Regions from separate parts of the Roseibium algicola genome, predicted to be linked through region 3. Evidence: riboswitches for the same ligand, from Rfam matches in the RefSeq annotation. Region 3 holds a riboswitch; each other region holds the start of a gene.
The links. Region 3 has a riboswitch for thiamine pyrophosphate ahead of B0E33_RS16460 (ABC transporter permease). Riboswitches for the same ligand answer to the same signal wherever they lie in the genome.
Positions count from the first base shown of each region.

Region 1: it holds a riboswitch for thiamine pyrophosphate, as region 3 does, so the genes downstream of both, thiC (phosphomethylpyrimidine synthase ThiC) here and B0E33_RS16460 (ABC transporter permease) in region 3, are expected to answer to the same signal.
Region 2: it holds a riboswitch for thiamine pyrophosphate, as region 3 does, so the genes downstream of both, thiO (glycine oxidase ThiO) here and B0E33_RS16460 (ABC transporter permease) in region 3, are expected to answer to the same signal.
Region 4: it holds a riboswitch for thiamine pyrophosphate, as region 3 does, so the genes downstream of both, thiM (hydroxyethylthiazole kinase) here and B0E33_RS16460 (ABC transporter permease) in region 3, are expected to answer to the same signal.

Region 1 covers NZ_CP019632.1:50,784-54,386, reverse strand. The annotation lists gene thiC (phosphomethylpyrimidine synthase ThiC) at 555-2,363, opposite strand; TPP riboswitch at 2,455-2,580, opposite strand; gene repA (plasmid partitioning protein RepA) at 2,850-3,603, shown strand, end outside.
Region 2 covers NZ_CP019630.1:859-4,461, reverse strand. The annotation lists gene B0E33_RS00035 (pirin family protein) at 1-637, opposite strand, end outside; gene B0E33_RS00030 (P-loop NTPase family protein) at 784-1,308, shown strand; TPP riboswitch at 1,356-1,476, shown strand; gene thiO (glycine oxidase ThiO) at 1,638-2,615, shown strand; gene thiS (sulfur carrier protein ThiS) at 2,599-2,796, shown strand; gene B0E33_RS00015 (thiazole synthase) at 2,802-3,575, shown strand; gene B0E33_RS00010 (thiamine phosphate synthase) at 3,572-3,603, shown strand, end outside.
Region 3 covers NZ_CP019630.1:3,539,001-3,542,603, forward strand. The annotation lists gene B0E33_RS16455 (hypothetical protein) at 1-1,740, shown strand, start outside; TPP riboswitch at 1,822-1,928, shown strand; gene B0E33_RS16460 (ABC transporter permease) at 1,986-2,831, shown strand; gene B0E33_RS16465 (ABC transporter substrate-binding protein) at 2,854-3,603, shown strand, end outside.
Region 4 covers NZ_CP019630.1:4,727,621-4,731,223, reverse strand. The annotation lists gene thiD (bifunctional hydroxymethylpyrimidine kinase/phosphomethylpyrimidine kinase) at 1-743, opposite strand, end outside; gene thiM (hydroxyethylthiazole kinase) at 780-1,553, opposite strand; TPP riboswitch at 1,622-1,732, opposite strand; gene B0E33_RS21875 (Lrp/AsnC ligand binding domain-containing protein) at 1,940-2,176, shown strand; gene B0E33_RS21870 (hypothetical protein) at 2,198-2,605, shown strand; gene B0E33_RS21865 (DMT family transporter) at 2,837-3,603, opposite strand, start outside.

The DNA.
Region 1 (3,603 bases), on a different replicon from region 3:
GCGCTCTACAAAGAGGAAACCTGATTCAGTTTTGAGCAGCAAAAGCAGCAGCGCAGAGCAAGCGGCGCGACCGGGCCGGATTGGCTAGCCCGGCTGAGGCAACAGCCTTGCTCTCAAACCGGAGGTAACGACGATGTGGCATTGGCCTATCAGCGTTACCCTTAAAGTGAAAAAGACCCGGACGACCTTGCAAATCGAAATCCGGGTCCAATTCATACTTTAGGGAAGGGGGCGGCGGGGAAACCTGCCGTCCCACTCCGGACAAGAATATAAGTCAATTCTCTGAATTTTCCAAATGATGGATGTCAAACAGGCAATCGGATGTCCTCGCGACATCGGCCGGTAGTGTGCAAACGTGAAAAACGGCGGCCAAGCGTGACAAAACCGTGAAACGGTGCCGCAGGACCGCTCCCGGAATAGCTGAGCAAAGGCCTTTTATCAAAATACCGATTTTGGAGCCCATTCCGCTCGCCTACCGCATCGAGCGGTAGGCCATCGGGCGAAGGGAGCCCTAAACCCCTCCCCTCGAATCTCCCCTCCCCTCTGCGAATGAACTACAGATCCTTTGGCATGTAGAGATCGCCGCCAGCACGATATCTGACTGCCATCGCCTCCATGCCCTCTTGACGAGCAGCGTCGCGGATATCGTGGGAAATCCGCATGGAGCAGAATTTCGGACCGCACATGGAGCAGAAGTGCGCGACCTTGTGGGCTTCCTTCGGCAAGGTCTCGTCATGCATCGAACGGGCCGTTTCCGGATCGAGCGCGAGGTTGAACTGGTCCTCCCAGCGGAACTCGAAACGGGCGCGCGACAGGGCGTCGTCGCGGACCTTCGCTGCCGGATGACCCTTGGCGAGGTCGGCGGCATGGGCGGCGATCTTGTAGGTTATGACACCGGTCTTCACATCATTGCGGTCGGGAAGGCCGAGGTGTTCCTTCGGCGTGACGTAGCAGAGCATCGCCGTGCCGAACCAGCCAATCATCGCGGCACCGATGCCCGAGGTGATATGGTCGTAACCCGGCGCGATGTCGGTCGTCAGCGGTCCGAGCGTGTAGAACGGCGCCTCGCCGCAGACCGCAAGCTGCTTGTCCATGTTCTCCTTGATCTTGTGCATCGGCACATGACCAGGGCCTTCGATCATGACCTGGCAGTCTTTCGCCCAGGCGATCTTCGTCAGCTCTCCGAGCGTTTCCAGTTCGGCGAACTGCGCTGCGTCGTTGGCGTCGGCAATCGAGCCCGGACGCAAGCCGTCACCAAGTGAAAAGGAAACGTCGTAGGCACGGCAAATGTCGCAGATCTCCTCGAAATGCTCGTAAAGGAAGCTCTCCTTGTGATGATGCAGGCACCCCTTGGCCATAATCGAACCGCCGCGCGATACGATGCCGGTAACGCGGTTGACGGTGAGCGGAATGTAGGAGAGCCGGACACCGGCATGGATGGTGAAATAGTCGACGCCCTGTTCGGCCTGCTCGATCAGCGTGTCGCGGAAGACTTCCCAGGTAAGGTCCTCGGCAATGCCGCCAACCTTTTCCAGCGCCTGGTAGAGCGGCACCGAGCCGATCGGAACCGGCGAATTCCGGATGATCCATTCACGAATGTTGTGGATGTTGCGCCCGGTCGATAGGTCCATGACGGTGTCGGCGCCCCAGCGAGTCGCCCAGACCATTTTCTCGACTTCCTCCGCCATCGACGAGGTGACGGCAGAGTTGCCGATATTGGCGTTGATCTTCACCAGGAAGTTCCGGCCAATGATCATCGGCTCCGCTTCCGGATGGTTGATATTGGCTGGGATGATCGCGCGCCCGCGGGCGACTTCCTCGCGGACGAAGTCCGGTGTAACAAAATCCGGGATCGCCGCGCCGAAGCTCTCTCCATCACGGGGAAGCTTTTCGTTTGCAGCCTTGCGACCAAGGTTTTCCCGGATGGCGATGAATTCCATCTCTGGCGTGATGATGCCGGCGCGGGCATAGGCGATCTGGGTGACGGTCTTGCCGTCTTTGGCGCGGCGCGGTTTCTGCAGGTTAGGGAATTGCAGTGTCAGGCGCTCGCCGGTGGCAAAGCCGTTGTCTTCCGGCTTGACCATGCGGCCCTCATATTCCTCCGTGTCACCGCGGGCGGCGATCCACTCGGCGCGAAGGCGCGGCAGTCCCATCTCAATATCGATCGCCTGGGTCGGGTCGGTATAGGGACCGGAGGCATCATAGACCGTGACGGGCGGTTCGCCGGCGGTCGGATGGACTGCGATCTCGCGCACTGGTACGCGGATATCGGGATGAATTTCGCCCGGCTTGTAAACCTTTGTAGAGGCAGGCAGCGGCCCCTTGGTGATTTCGGGCGTAATAGTCTTGGTGGCAATGTTCATTCTGAGGCTCCAATCTTTCAAGTTGGAGACCCAGTTCGAAGCCGGAATGATGGAAAGACGCCATGACGCTCCGGATTCTGGGCAACGTCGTACTGCAGCGCTTGCACCGTCCCTACGCCAGTATGAACTGGATCAGGTTCAACGGGTCACTGCGCTGCCATCGATCAACGGCCCAGCAGTATCTCAGCCCCTTGCCGGGGCACCCCTGGTAACGTTGCCATCGGCCATCATCCACGTGCGTTTGTCAATACAGAGATGCTTGGCTCGACGAGGAAGTGCTGTCACTTTGGCGGCAAAAGGTTGAAGGAAATGTGCCGGGTGACTCCAAAAAGTTGTCCGCGGACAACAATGCGAAGTTCTTGTCGAAACTAGGCTGAAAAATGCACTTGGTTAAGCGTTTGTAAATTGGTAACGAATCGGAGCATATTGTAACAGCGCAGTTTGAGGCGTAGTTTTCAAAAATGCGCAGTTCGAGGATTTTTCGAGATGGACACCAATCTTCTGGTTGAAGGTGCTGCTGAACACCTGCCAACGACACTTTCGGCGGACGCGAATGAGCTCGCTCATCAATTGCAGATACATCAACGAAAAATCTTTCCACCTGCTTCTCAAAAGACTATCCGAAAATTTTCGCCTGCAGAAGCAGCTAAATTGATTGGCATTAAGGAAGGCTATTTACGTCAGGTCGCCGCTGATGGGCATGGCCCCGAACCAAACGAGAACGGTAGGCGCACATATTCTGTCGAGGACATGGATCATATACGTCAGGTCTTGGACGAGAAAAATGGCACGCCAAAATATGTGCCGATCCGTCGGGGAGATGAAAAGCTTCAGGTTATCACTGTAATGAACTTCAAAGGTGGTTCCGGAAAAACCACCACATCTGCTCATTTGGCTCAGTTCTTGGCGTTGCGTGGATACCGCGTTTTAACAATTGACCTTGATCCACAAGCATCATTGTCAGCGATGTTCGGACATCAACCCGAACTAGATGTCGACGAGGGAGAAACGCTTTACGGTGCTATCCGTTATGAAGACCCTCGAGCCTTAAGCGAAATCATTCGATCCACATATACGCCAAACCTCCATATTGTTCCAGGCAATCTTGAATTGATGGAATTCGAGCATGAAACGCCCAAAGCAATGTCTGAAGGACGTTCAGCGTCCATGTTTTTCGCCCGAATAGGGGAGGTGCTGACAAGCGTTGAAAGCTATTACGACGTTGTAGTCATTGATTGCC
Region 2 (3,603 bases), 2.6 Mb from region 3:
CGCGCTCTTCCCACCCGGCATCCAGCGGGATCTTCGCTCCCGGTTCCAGCGTGATATCGGCATAGAACATGTCGGACGCTGTCTTCACCGGTGCCTTGTGGCCATAAAGCTCGCCCGCGATAAGTTTGACTGAAGCGCCCTTGTCGGCAAATTCCGGCTGTTCTTCAGTGCCGTGGTGCTGGAAGGTCGGGTCGGTCTCTTCCAGGTGTTTGGGCAGGGCCACCCAGCTCTGCAGGCCGAACAGGGGACGTTTTTCCTGCAGGCGTTCCGGCCTCTCACGTTCGGAATGCACGATGCCCTTGCCGGCGCTCATCCAGTTCAGAGCACCGGGGGCAATCGCAATCTCCGTTCCAAGGCTGTCACGATGATACATCTCTCCTTCAAAGAGATAGGTAACTGTCGCCAACCCGATGTGAGGATGCGGGCGCACGTCGATACCGCCGCCGACCAAAAGTTCTGCCGGGCCCATCTGGTCGAAGAAGATGAAAGGGCCAACCATCCGCCGCCTGGCAGACGGCAGGGCACGTCTTACCGAAAATCCGCCGAGGTCGGATGTCCGCGGTACGATGATCGTTTCAATCGGGTCACAGCTTGCAGCATTTCCCGGTACGGGATCAGGGCAATTCAACCAGCTCATCTGCCTCTCCATCAAAGAACATTCTGTCTTGCAAACTAGATAGGGCCAGCGAAGCCAAAGTGTCCATTGAACAGTCTGTTTCGGGTTTTCATCCCCAGCACAATCTGTATAACGACCGGCCCTTCCTTGCTTTTGTTTGGTGCGACATGAAACGCGTGATGATCGTTGGCGGCCCGGGCTCGGGCAAAAGCACGCTTGCCGTTGCCCTTGGGCGGAAAACCGGACTGCCGGTCTATCATATGGACAAGATCCACTACCGCTCCGGCTGGAACGAGCGGACGCGGGAAGAGAAAGACCGGCTGACGCATGAGGTCCATCTGAAGGATGTGTGGATCTTCGAGGGCGGTCATTCAAGCACCTATGCGGAACGTATCGAACGTGCCGACACTTTCATCTGGCTCGATGTCCCGGTAATGCGCCGCATATTTCGAGTGCTGAAACGGTCGGTGAAGTACAATGGGCAAAGCCGTCCGGATCTGGCCGAGGGCTGCCCTGAGCAGTTCAACTGGCAAACTGTTGAATTCCTGAGGTTCATCTGGCGAACGAGACACTCCGCCAGAGCCAAGCTGGAGCACATCTACCGCGAACCTCCGGATCATCTGAAAGTCTATCGGTTCAGCACCCTTGCCGAAATCGACGACTTTCTGGCGCGACCCTGGCAACAAGGATGAAGGCTCATCCTGTCTCTTGACAGGTGCGCCTGACGGGCGGCACAACAGGGGCTCACCCGGGGTGCCTCCAGAAGAGGCTGAGATACTGCTGGCGCACTTGCGCAGTGCAGGGACCCGACGAACCTGATCCAGGTCATGCTGGCGAAGGGAAGGTGTTCTCGGCCAGCTGCGTTCGCCACGGCAATGCTGCAACCCGGCCACCTTTCCAAGCCGAATGTCCGAAATGCGGGACCTTTTCCGGTCCTGGCGGAGATCCGTTGAATGCAAGCGGGCTATCAGACATTCCGTGATGTCGAACGACTGACGTCCACCCTGGCAGGTGAGGCGGAATGAAGGTCGGTATCAAAGGGGCGGGTGTCGCCGGTCTGGCACTGGCACATGAGCTTGTCTCGCGCGGTGTGCGGGTGGAGCTGCTGGAAAAACACAAGGATCTCACCGCCAGTGCCTCCTGGCTCGCAGGCGGCATGTTGGCGCCATGGTGTGAGCGGGAAAGTGCCGAGGAAGATGTTCTGCGGCTCGGGCAAGCCTCCATTGGCTGGTGGAGCAAGGTTCTGCCGGGACAGGTCCGGCACAATGGCACGCTGGTTGTTGCCGCGCCGCGCGATACCGGCGAGTTAAGTCGCTTTGCTTCTCGAACCAGCGGCTTTGTCCGGCTCGAAACTGACGCGCTGGGCGCACTCGAGCCGGACCTCGCAGGCCGATTTGCAAAGGGGCTCCATTTTGCCGGGGAAGCCCATCTCGATCCGCGGCAGGCCCTCACGGCATTGCGGGCAAAAGTGTCTGAAAGCGGTGCAAAGGTGAGGTTAGAGGCGCAGCACTTCACCGCGGCGACCGATCTTGTCGCCGATTGTACCGGCATGGCCTCACCGGATCCGCACTTGCGTCCCGTACGCGGTGAAATGCTGATCCTCCACGCGCCGGATGTCTCGCTTTCGCGGCCGGTGCGCTTTCTGCACCCGCGCATCCCGGTCTATGTGGTGCCTCGTGACAGCGGTGTCTTCATGGTCGGGGCAACCATGATCGAAAGCGGTGACCAGGGAGCGGTCAGTGTTCGGTCCACCATGGAACTTCTAAATGCCGCCTACAGCCTGCATCCGGGATTTGCCGAGGCAAAGATCATCGAAACCGGGGTGGGCCTGCGCCCGGCATATCCAAACAATCTTCCTCGTCTCACGTTTACCGGCAACACCTTGTCAATGAACGGATTCTACCGGCACGGCTTCCTGCTTGCTCCGCATTTTGCCATGGAGGCGGCAGGCACGATCGTGCAACACCTTCAGGAGAAGTCCCTTGAAGCTAACCATTAACGGCGAACCTCAGGAAGTTGTCAGCGCGACGCTGGCTGCGCTTCTGGACGAACTGGCCTATGACCATGAGTTTCTTGCAACGGCACGCAACGGCGATCTGGTTTGTGCTGAAGAACGAAGCGATTGCGTCCTTCAAGCTGGCGACCGTATCGAGATCCTGTCGCCGATGCAGGGAGGATGACGCCCATGTTTGAAGTTTACGGCGAAAGCGTTGCGTCGCGTTTCCTGCTTGGAACTGCCCAGTACCCGTCACCCCAAATTCTGTCGGACGCGGTGAAGGTATCTGGGGCTGAAATTCTGACGGTGTCCCTTCGGCGCGAAACGGCAGGAAGTGGCGGAGGCGGCCGGTTCTGGGACCTGATCCGGGAACTGAACGTCAAGGTGTTGCCCAACACTGCCGGATGTCATTCGGTGAAGGAAGCCGTCACCACCGCAAAAATGGCACGCGACCTTTTTGGAACCGACTGGATCAAGCTGGAAGTGATCGGTCATCACGACAGCCTGCAGCCGGATGTCTTTGGCCTCGTGGAAGCCGCACGTATCCTGAGCGATGACGGCTTCAAAGTGTTTCCCTATACGACGGACGATATTGTCGTCGGCGAACGGTTGCTTGACGCGGGGTGCCAGGTGCTGATGCCCTGGTGTGCGCCAATCGGTTCGGCGAAGGGGCCGGTCAATCCGGATGCCCTTCGTGCCTATCGCAGTCACTTCAAAGGCATCCCACTTGTTGTGGATGCCGGTCTTGGCAGACCGTCCCATGCGGCCGCTGTTCTGGAACTCGGTTTCGATGCGGTACTGCTGAATACGGCTGTCGCAAAGGCCGGAGACCCTGTCGCAATGGCCAAGGCCTTTGCAGTTGCAATTGAGGCCGGTCGCCTGGCCTATGAAGCCCAACCCCTGGAACCTCGCGACATGGCGGTTCCTTCTACCCCGGTTCTCGGAATGGCGGTGTTTGAATGAAGCTCGATCCCTTTTACCTCATCGTCGA
Region 3 (3,603 bases):
ATCGCGTCTTTACCTGAAAACAATGGTGCTGCACGCAGAAGCGTTTACAGCCGTGCGCGCAATGCCATCGTCAATCAGCTGAAAGCCTATGAGCCGCCGCTGGCGCCGTCCGAGATCACGGCCGAGCAGCTGCGTCTGGAAGAAGCCATTCGCAAGGTGGAGGCCGAAGCCGCCCGCGAAAGCCTCGGTCTCAGCCCCACAGTTCCGAAGGTCGAAACGCCGACCCCGGCGCCGCAGGTTTCCGCGCCGCCCGTGACACCGCCTCCGGCTGAACCGGTGGCAGAGGCTGCGCCGGAAGCGCCTGCGCCTGCACCACAGGAACCTGAAACAACTGCAGCACCGGTGGTGGATACCCCGGCTCCGTCGCCCTTGAAGGAAACCCTGACACAGGCCGAAGCGCTTGGTACCGCGGCCAGCCAGGCTGTTCACCACGCCAAGGAAGCTGCCGACCCGGGCGCTGCGCCTGTGCGCCAGGAGCCCTCTTTCGGCGGACCTGTGCAGCCGGATCAGGCAGATGATGGTCTGTTCGAGCCTGCGGATACCACCGGTGCGGCCGATACCGCCGATCAGGCTTATCCAGGCGACGAGACAGCCAAGCCGAAGGACAAGTCGGCCTCCAAGAAAAGCCGCTCCAAGCGCGCCAAGCCGAGTGCTTCGGATGCGCTGCGTGGTGATTCATCCGGCAGCCGCACCGTTCCGATCGTCATTGCTGCGGGTGTCCTGTTGCTGGTGCTCCTGGGCGCTGGAGCCTATTTCCTGATGCCTGCGGGCGATGAGACAGCCGATAGCGGCAACGTGCCGGTCGCGTCTTCTTCGCAAACGCCTGTCGATACGCAGCCGGACACCACGCCGGAGCCTTCGACCGCTGCCCCTGCTGGAGAAGGTGAAGAGCCTTCGAAAAACACCGACCGCCTGTTGAACGAAGGCGAGACGGATGTGGTTGCCCCGGATGCACGTACGGTAACCACGACGACGATTACCGGACAGTCTGATTCGCCTGCGCCGGCCGATACACCGCAGGTCGATACACCAGCTTCCGCTGCGCCCGAACCTTCCCAGCCGTCCATCGTGACGAGCGGAGAAAACGATCAGTCTTCTGCGACCACCGAAAGCCCGATTGCGGTGCCGGAAGACAATCTCTCGGCCATTTCGCCTGACGAAACTTCACCGGCTCCGTCCGCCACGGCGGCGGATTCCTCGGTGCAGCGCTCTATCCTTTACGAAGAAGGGGAAGAGTCCGGCGGTGCCGGAACGGCTGCGCAAGGCGCTGTCGTTTGGGGTGTCGATGAAGAAACGAATCTGGACGGCAAGGCTCTCGCGGTTCTGAGCGCCTCCATTGAAATCCCCGAGCGGGATGTGAAGGTCGACATTCGCATCAAGCCGAATGACGATACTTCCTTGCCCGCCAGCCATCTGGTCGAGATCAAGTACGAGTTCCCGGAAAACTTCGCTCCGGGTGACGTCGTCAACGTGCCAGGCTTGGTCATGAAGCCTACGGAAGAAGCTCGTGGCGATGCGCTGATCGGCGCTTCCGTGAAAGTGTCTCCGGGCTTTTTCTGGATTGCCCTTTCCAGCTTGCCGAACGAGCAGCAACGCAATCTCGCCCTGCTGCGTGAACGCGGCTGGATCGACATTCCGATGCTTTACGAAAACGGCAAGCGCGGCATCCTGACCCTGGAAAAGGGAACCGCCGGTGCAGAAGCCGTAGAAAAGGCGATCACGTCCTGGCAAGCCGGCTAAGCGCCAGCCTGCCTCCTTTCAAAATCTGAAGAAGCCGCCTCACGGCGGCTTGCCTTTTTCCGTCACACAAGGCATGGTCCGCCTTGGTCCGAGGGGTGTTCCGGTTACCGGAGCTGAGATGGCGTAATGCCGAACCCTTAGAACCTGATCCGGGTCATGCCGGCGAAGGGACGGAATCCTTAGCCTATTCCCGGATCTCCATTGTCATTTTCGGCTTGTCCGAAGACGGGAGATCCTATGCGTACTTGTCTGCGACCACTGCGGTCGCCGCACATCCGAATGCCGGTATCGGCTTTCATGCGTTCCTGTTGGCCAATGGCGGCGGGGGCTGCGGGATGATGGCGTTTGTGAAAGCTGTTGCCAGGACCATACTCGGCCTCCTGCTGACTGTCGCTATCTGGGCGGCAATCGTCCATGTGTTCGACACCCAGCATTATATCCTGCCGGGTCCGGACCGCGTCTTTACAGCCTTTGTCAAACACGCAGGCTTCCTTCTGCATCATGCCGGCATCACCGCCTATGAGACGGTGCTCGGGTTTGTGCTGGGGGCAGCCGCTGGGGCATTGCTATCCGTTCTTTTGTGGCTGTTTCCGATTGCTGCAAGATTTGCCATGCCGCCCATTCTGGTGACGCAGGCCCTGCCTGTTTTCGCAATCGCGCCGATCCTGGTGCTCTGGCTCGGTTTCGGGCTGGCCTCCAAGATCGTCGTCATCATCCTGGTCATCTTCTTCACGGTCACATCGACGTTTTTCGATGGCCTGCAGCGGCTTGACCCGGGTTTGTGCGATCTCGCCCGGCTTTATCGTCTGTCTCGCCTGAAGGAACTCTGGTTCTTTCGCCTGCCGTCAGGCTTGCCGGCGTTTGCCTCCGGCCTGCGGGTGGCCGCGGTGTTCGCTCCCATGGGGGCGATCATCGGCGAATGGGCCGGGGCAAAAGGAGGCCTTGCCTTCATCATGCTTCAAAGCAGCAACCGGATGCAGGCGGACATGATGTTCGCCGCCCTGATCCTGCTCGCGGCGATGGTGCTGATCATGCGCTTTGCCGTGAACCATCTCACCCGACTTCTTGTTCCCTGGCAGCCGCTCACCTAGCTGCCGCTCTACGGAGGACCTCATGAAAAAACAAATCCTGTCACTAGCATTGGCGGCCGGGCTGCTGGCATCGGGGCCGGTACAGGCCAGTGAGAAACTGACCTTGCTGCTCGACTGGTTCATCAATCCGGATCACGCTCCGCTGGTAACTGCGCAGACCAAGGGTTTCTTCGAGGCAGAAGGCCTCGAGGTAGAGATCATCGAACCGGCGGACCCGGCAATGCCGCCGAAACTGGTTGCTGCCGGGCAGGGCGATATCGCGGTGTCCTATCAGCCGACGCTTCATGCGCAAATCGAGGAAGAGCTGCCGCTGAAATGGATCGGTACGCTGGTGGAAACGCCCCTCAATTCTCTCATCGTGCTCAAGGACGGCCCGATACAGGAACTGAAGGACCTCAAGGGCAAGAGTGTCGGATTTTCCGTGTCCGGCTTCGAGGACGCGATGCTGGGCCAGATGCTGCGTTCGGCCGGTTTGACCATGGATGATGTCGAGCTGGTGAACGTCAATTTCGCGTTGTCAGGCTCTCTGCTTGCCGGTCAGGTGGATGCGGTGATCGGCGCATATCGCAATTTCGAGCTCACCCAGCTCGAAATCGAAGGCAAACCCGGCAAGGCTTTCTTCCCCGAAGAAAACGGTGTGCCGATCTTTGATGAGCTGATCTATGTCGTCAACAAGGACAAGACGGACGATCCACGCTTCGCCAAGTTCCTGGCAGCCGTGGAGGCGGCCACCATCTATCTGAGCAATCACCCGGAAGAAGCCTGGAATGCC
Region 4 (3,603 bases), 1.2 Mb from region 3:
TCGGCAGCGGCGATGGCGGCCTGAATATAGGACTTTGCGGACCTGACGGCCGCTTCCATGTCCTGCCCCTTGGCGAGACCCGAGGCAATCGCGGATGACAGGGTGCAACCGGTGCCATGCGTGTTATCGGTCTTGATCCGCTCTGACCTGAGCCAGACCGCATTGCCGTTGCGATCCAGAAGCAGATCGGCGCTATTCGCGCCAGACCCGTGCCCGCCCTTGAGCAGAACCGCATTGGCTCCAAGACCGAGCAGACGTTCTGCCTGCGCCTGCATTTGCGTTTCGTCCGCGGCAACGTCGCCCTGCAACATGCGGGCAGCTTCATGCAGGTTCGGGGTAACAATATCGGCCAGCGGCAGCAGCAAGGCAATCAGCGTGTCGACCGCACTGTCGGCAAGCAACGGGTCACCGGAGGCAGCCACCATCACCGGGTCAAGCACAACCGGGCCTGTCTCATGTGCCCGAAGCCCTTCAGCTACCACCTCGATCGTATCGACACGCGACAGCATGCCGATCTTTGTCGCCTTGACGGCAAGGTCCGAAAAGACGGCCGTCATCTGGGCCCGCACGAACTCCGGCGGCACATCATGAATGGCGCTGACGCCAAGCGTGTTCTGCGCCGTCAGGGCTGCAATAACACTGGCACCAAAGACGCCATTTGCGGAAAAGGTCTTGAGATCAGCCTGAATGCCGGCTCCGCCGCCGGAATCCGATCCTGCAATGGTTACCGCAATTGCGGTCATGGGAACCTCCTGGGAGTAGATGCCGAAAAGCCTGCGTCAGCCGGTCTTGAGACGGGCTTCAATGTCGCGGTCAGTCAGGCAATAGAGTGCGTCGAGCAACTCCGGCACCAGACTGCCTGGCCCGCCTGACCGGCCGGCAGCGATTTCGCCGGCAATGTTGAAGACGGACAGTCCGCAAGCAGCTGCAAGCGCCCTGTCCTTTTCGATGCTCAGGAACGCCGCCAGAACCGCACCGCCGGCACAGCCGGTGGCCGTCACGCGTGACATCAGTGGATCGCCGTTGCGCAGCAGGAAATCCTCGCCGCGGCTCTCGACCCTGTCTTCCGGGCCAGTGACCGCAAAAACCGTTCCGGCCTCGATCAATGCATCGGCATCCGCCCGATCCGGCAAGACAGCAGTGAGTTCTTCCGGATTGAGCCGCACCAGATCCGGCTTCACGCCCAGCAATTCGCGCGCATAGACGCAGCGCACGGGTGACCGGTTGACGAAGACCGGATCGACACAAACCGGACGTCCGGCCGTCCGGGCAGCTTCGATCGCTAGCGGAATGGCTGCACGGCGTTCCTCGTCAAGGGTGCCGAGGTTCACCAGCAGTGCATCAGCCCCACCGGCAAAGGCCGCAACTTCCTCCCGCGCGATGGTCATGGAAGGAACCGCGCCTAGCGCAAGCAGCACATTGGCGGTGAAACTCTGGGCGACCGCGTTTGTGATAGCGTGAACGCGCGGCGTTTTCTGCCGCACCCTTTCCAGAAGGGTGAAGACCTGTTCGGCGCTCAGGGCTTGCGTGGAAGCAGCAACGGAAAGGCTCATGACGGCTCTCCTGCGACAGAAAGCCCGTTGCCGGTATTCCGGAAAGGACGTGTTGAAGGGAGTGGTGTGTGCATCATGATCTCAAATCCCTCCGCCGGTATCAGCCGGATCAGGTTCAAGGAGTTGGCAGGCCGCCTCTCAGCCCGGTCCAGGATGGCCGGGCACCCCCATGAGATGATTGCACTGCTAACAAGCCGGCCGTGCGATTGCAAGACCCGGCTTGTGCAGAGCGGCTACTCGGCAATTGACTGGCGGGAGGAGATAGGCGATGTCCTAGTCTGCTTTCGTGAATCTGTTGCCCGGCATGTTTGGCTGACCGAACAGCCCGGCTGATGGTTCAGGTGACACGTTCACCCCCTTCAAACACCAACTGCCCGGAGCGCCCCATGGTACCGTTTTTCGTGATGATCAAATGCCAGTTGGGCAAGACCTACCAGGTCGCCAATGCGATCGCCGATGCGGAAATTGCGTCCGAAGTCTACTCCACCTCCGGCGACTACGATCTTCTGGTGAAATTCTATGTCGACGACGGCTCGGACATTGGCCACTTCGTGAACGAGAAGGTCCACCCGATCGACGGCATTCAGGACACCAAAACCATCATTACCTTCAAGGCCTTCTGAACTCAGACCCGGAAATTTTCCATGAAACTCATTAAAATCGCCGCCCTTTGCCTGCCCCTCGCTCTTGCTCCGATCGGCTCGACCGCGTCCGCGCAAGGCATGCCACCGGAGCAGATCAAGCAGATCCTGGACCTTACCAAAGCCAACTGGGTGTCATTCCGCGACTGGCAGGGCCAGGAGCTGATCTATTTCACCCACCTGGAATCCTGGAAGTGCGGCATCGACTATGTCTTCTACGGATTGAACGACGACCCGATTGAGCAGGAATGGCAACTGGAAGCCTGTGACCCGGACAACCAGAATGTCGTTCTGAAGGACAAGCCCTATCTGGAGCTGCCCCTGGGGTCGGCCCAGTCGATCAGCGTGCAGCTGATCTTCAAGGACGGCACCAAGAGCGCTGTTGAGCGGTTCGAATACAAGTCGCAGTAAGGCCGATTTCGGAAACCACCCGCATTCGCCGTCATTCCGGACAAGCGCAGTAAAGCTGCGTGCCGATCCGGGATCCAGCGCATCAGCGTGAGCAAAGCGAACTCTTCTCTCTTTGTTTAATGCCGCGCCTAAGGCGCGAAATAAGTCTGGATTCCGGATCGGCGCACAGCATTGCTGTGCTTGTCCGGAATGACGGGGAAGACAGCGGGACCTGCCCTCTTGTCTCTCCCCCTACGAACGCGAGGGCGATGACGCCCGGCGTGCCTTTGTCCGGTCCAGCCCGAGCTTGTGCTCGCGGTAGATGACGAAAATACCGGCGGCAATCACGATCAGCGCCCCCAGCACCACTGCAGGCAAAGGCGTTTCGCTGAACACTACCCAACCGACAATGATCGCCCACAGCATGTTGACATAGTCGAACGGGGCAATGGTGGAGGCATCCGCGAACCGGTAGCTCTGCGTCAGCAGGATCTGGCCGACACCACCTGCAAGGCCGATCAGCAGAAGCAGACCTGCCGTGGGCAGGTCCGGAATGATCCAGGCCTGACCCGGCAGCAAAAAGCCCAACGGCAGCGTGAGCAGCGACAATACGGACGACATGCCCGCAAACCAGGTAACGATCGTGGACGTGCGCTCCGTCTCGCACAACTTGCGCACGGTGATCATGGCGAGCGCGGCAAAGCCGGCTCCTGTCAGGCCGATCAAGGCCCCGATCATCGAGTTGCTGTCCAACTCCGCGTCACCCAGATGCGGTGACAGCACAACCAGAATGCCGACAAAGCCGACACCGACTGCGCTCCAGCGATAGACCCGCACCTTTTCGCCAAGGAGCAGAAACGCCAGCACCACCACGAAGAGCGGCGATGCAAAGCCGATCGCCGTCGCATCCGGCAAGGGCAGCAGAGACAACGCGGTAAAGCCGCAAACCATCGCCGTCAGGCCGACGGACGCCCGGGTAAGATGTCCCAGCGGGTTGGCCGTTCGAAAGGCGAGCCCCA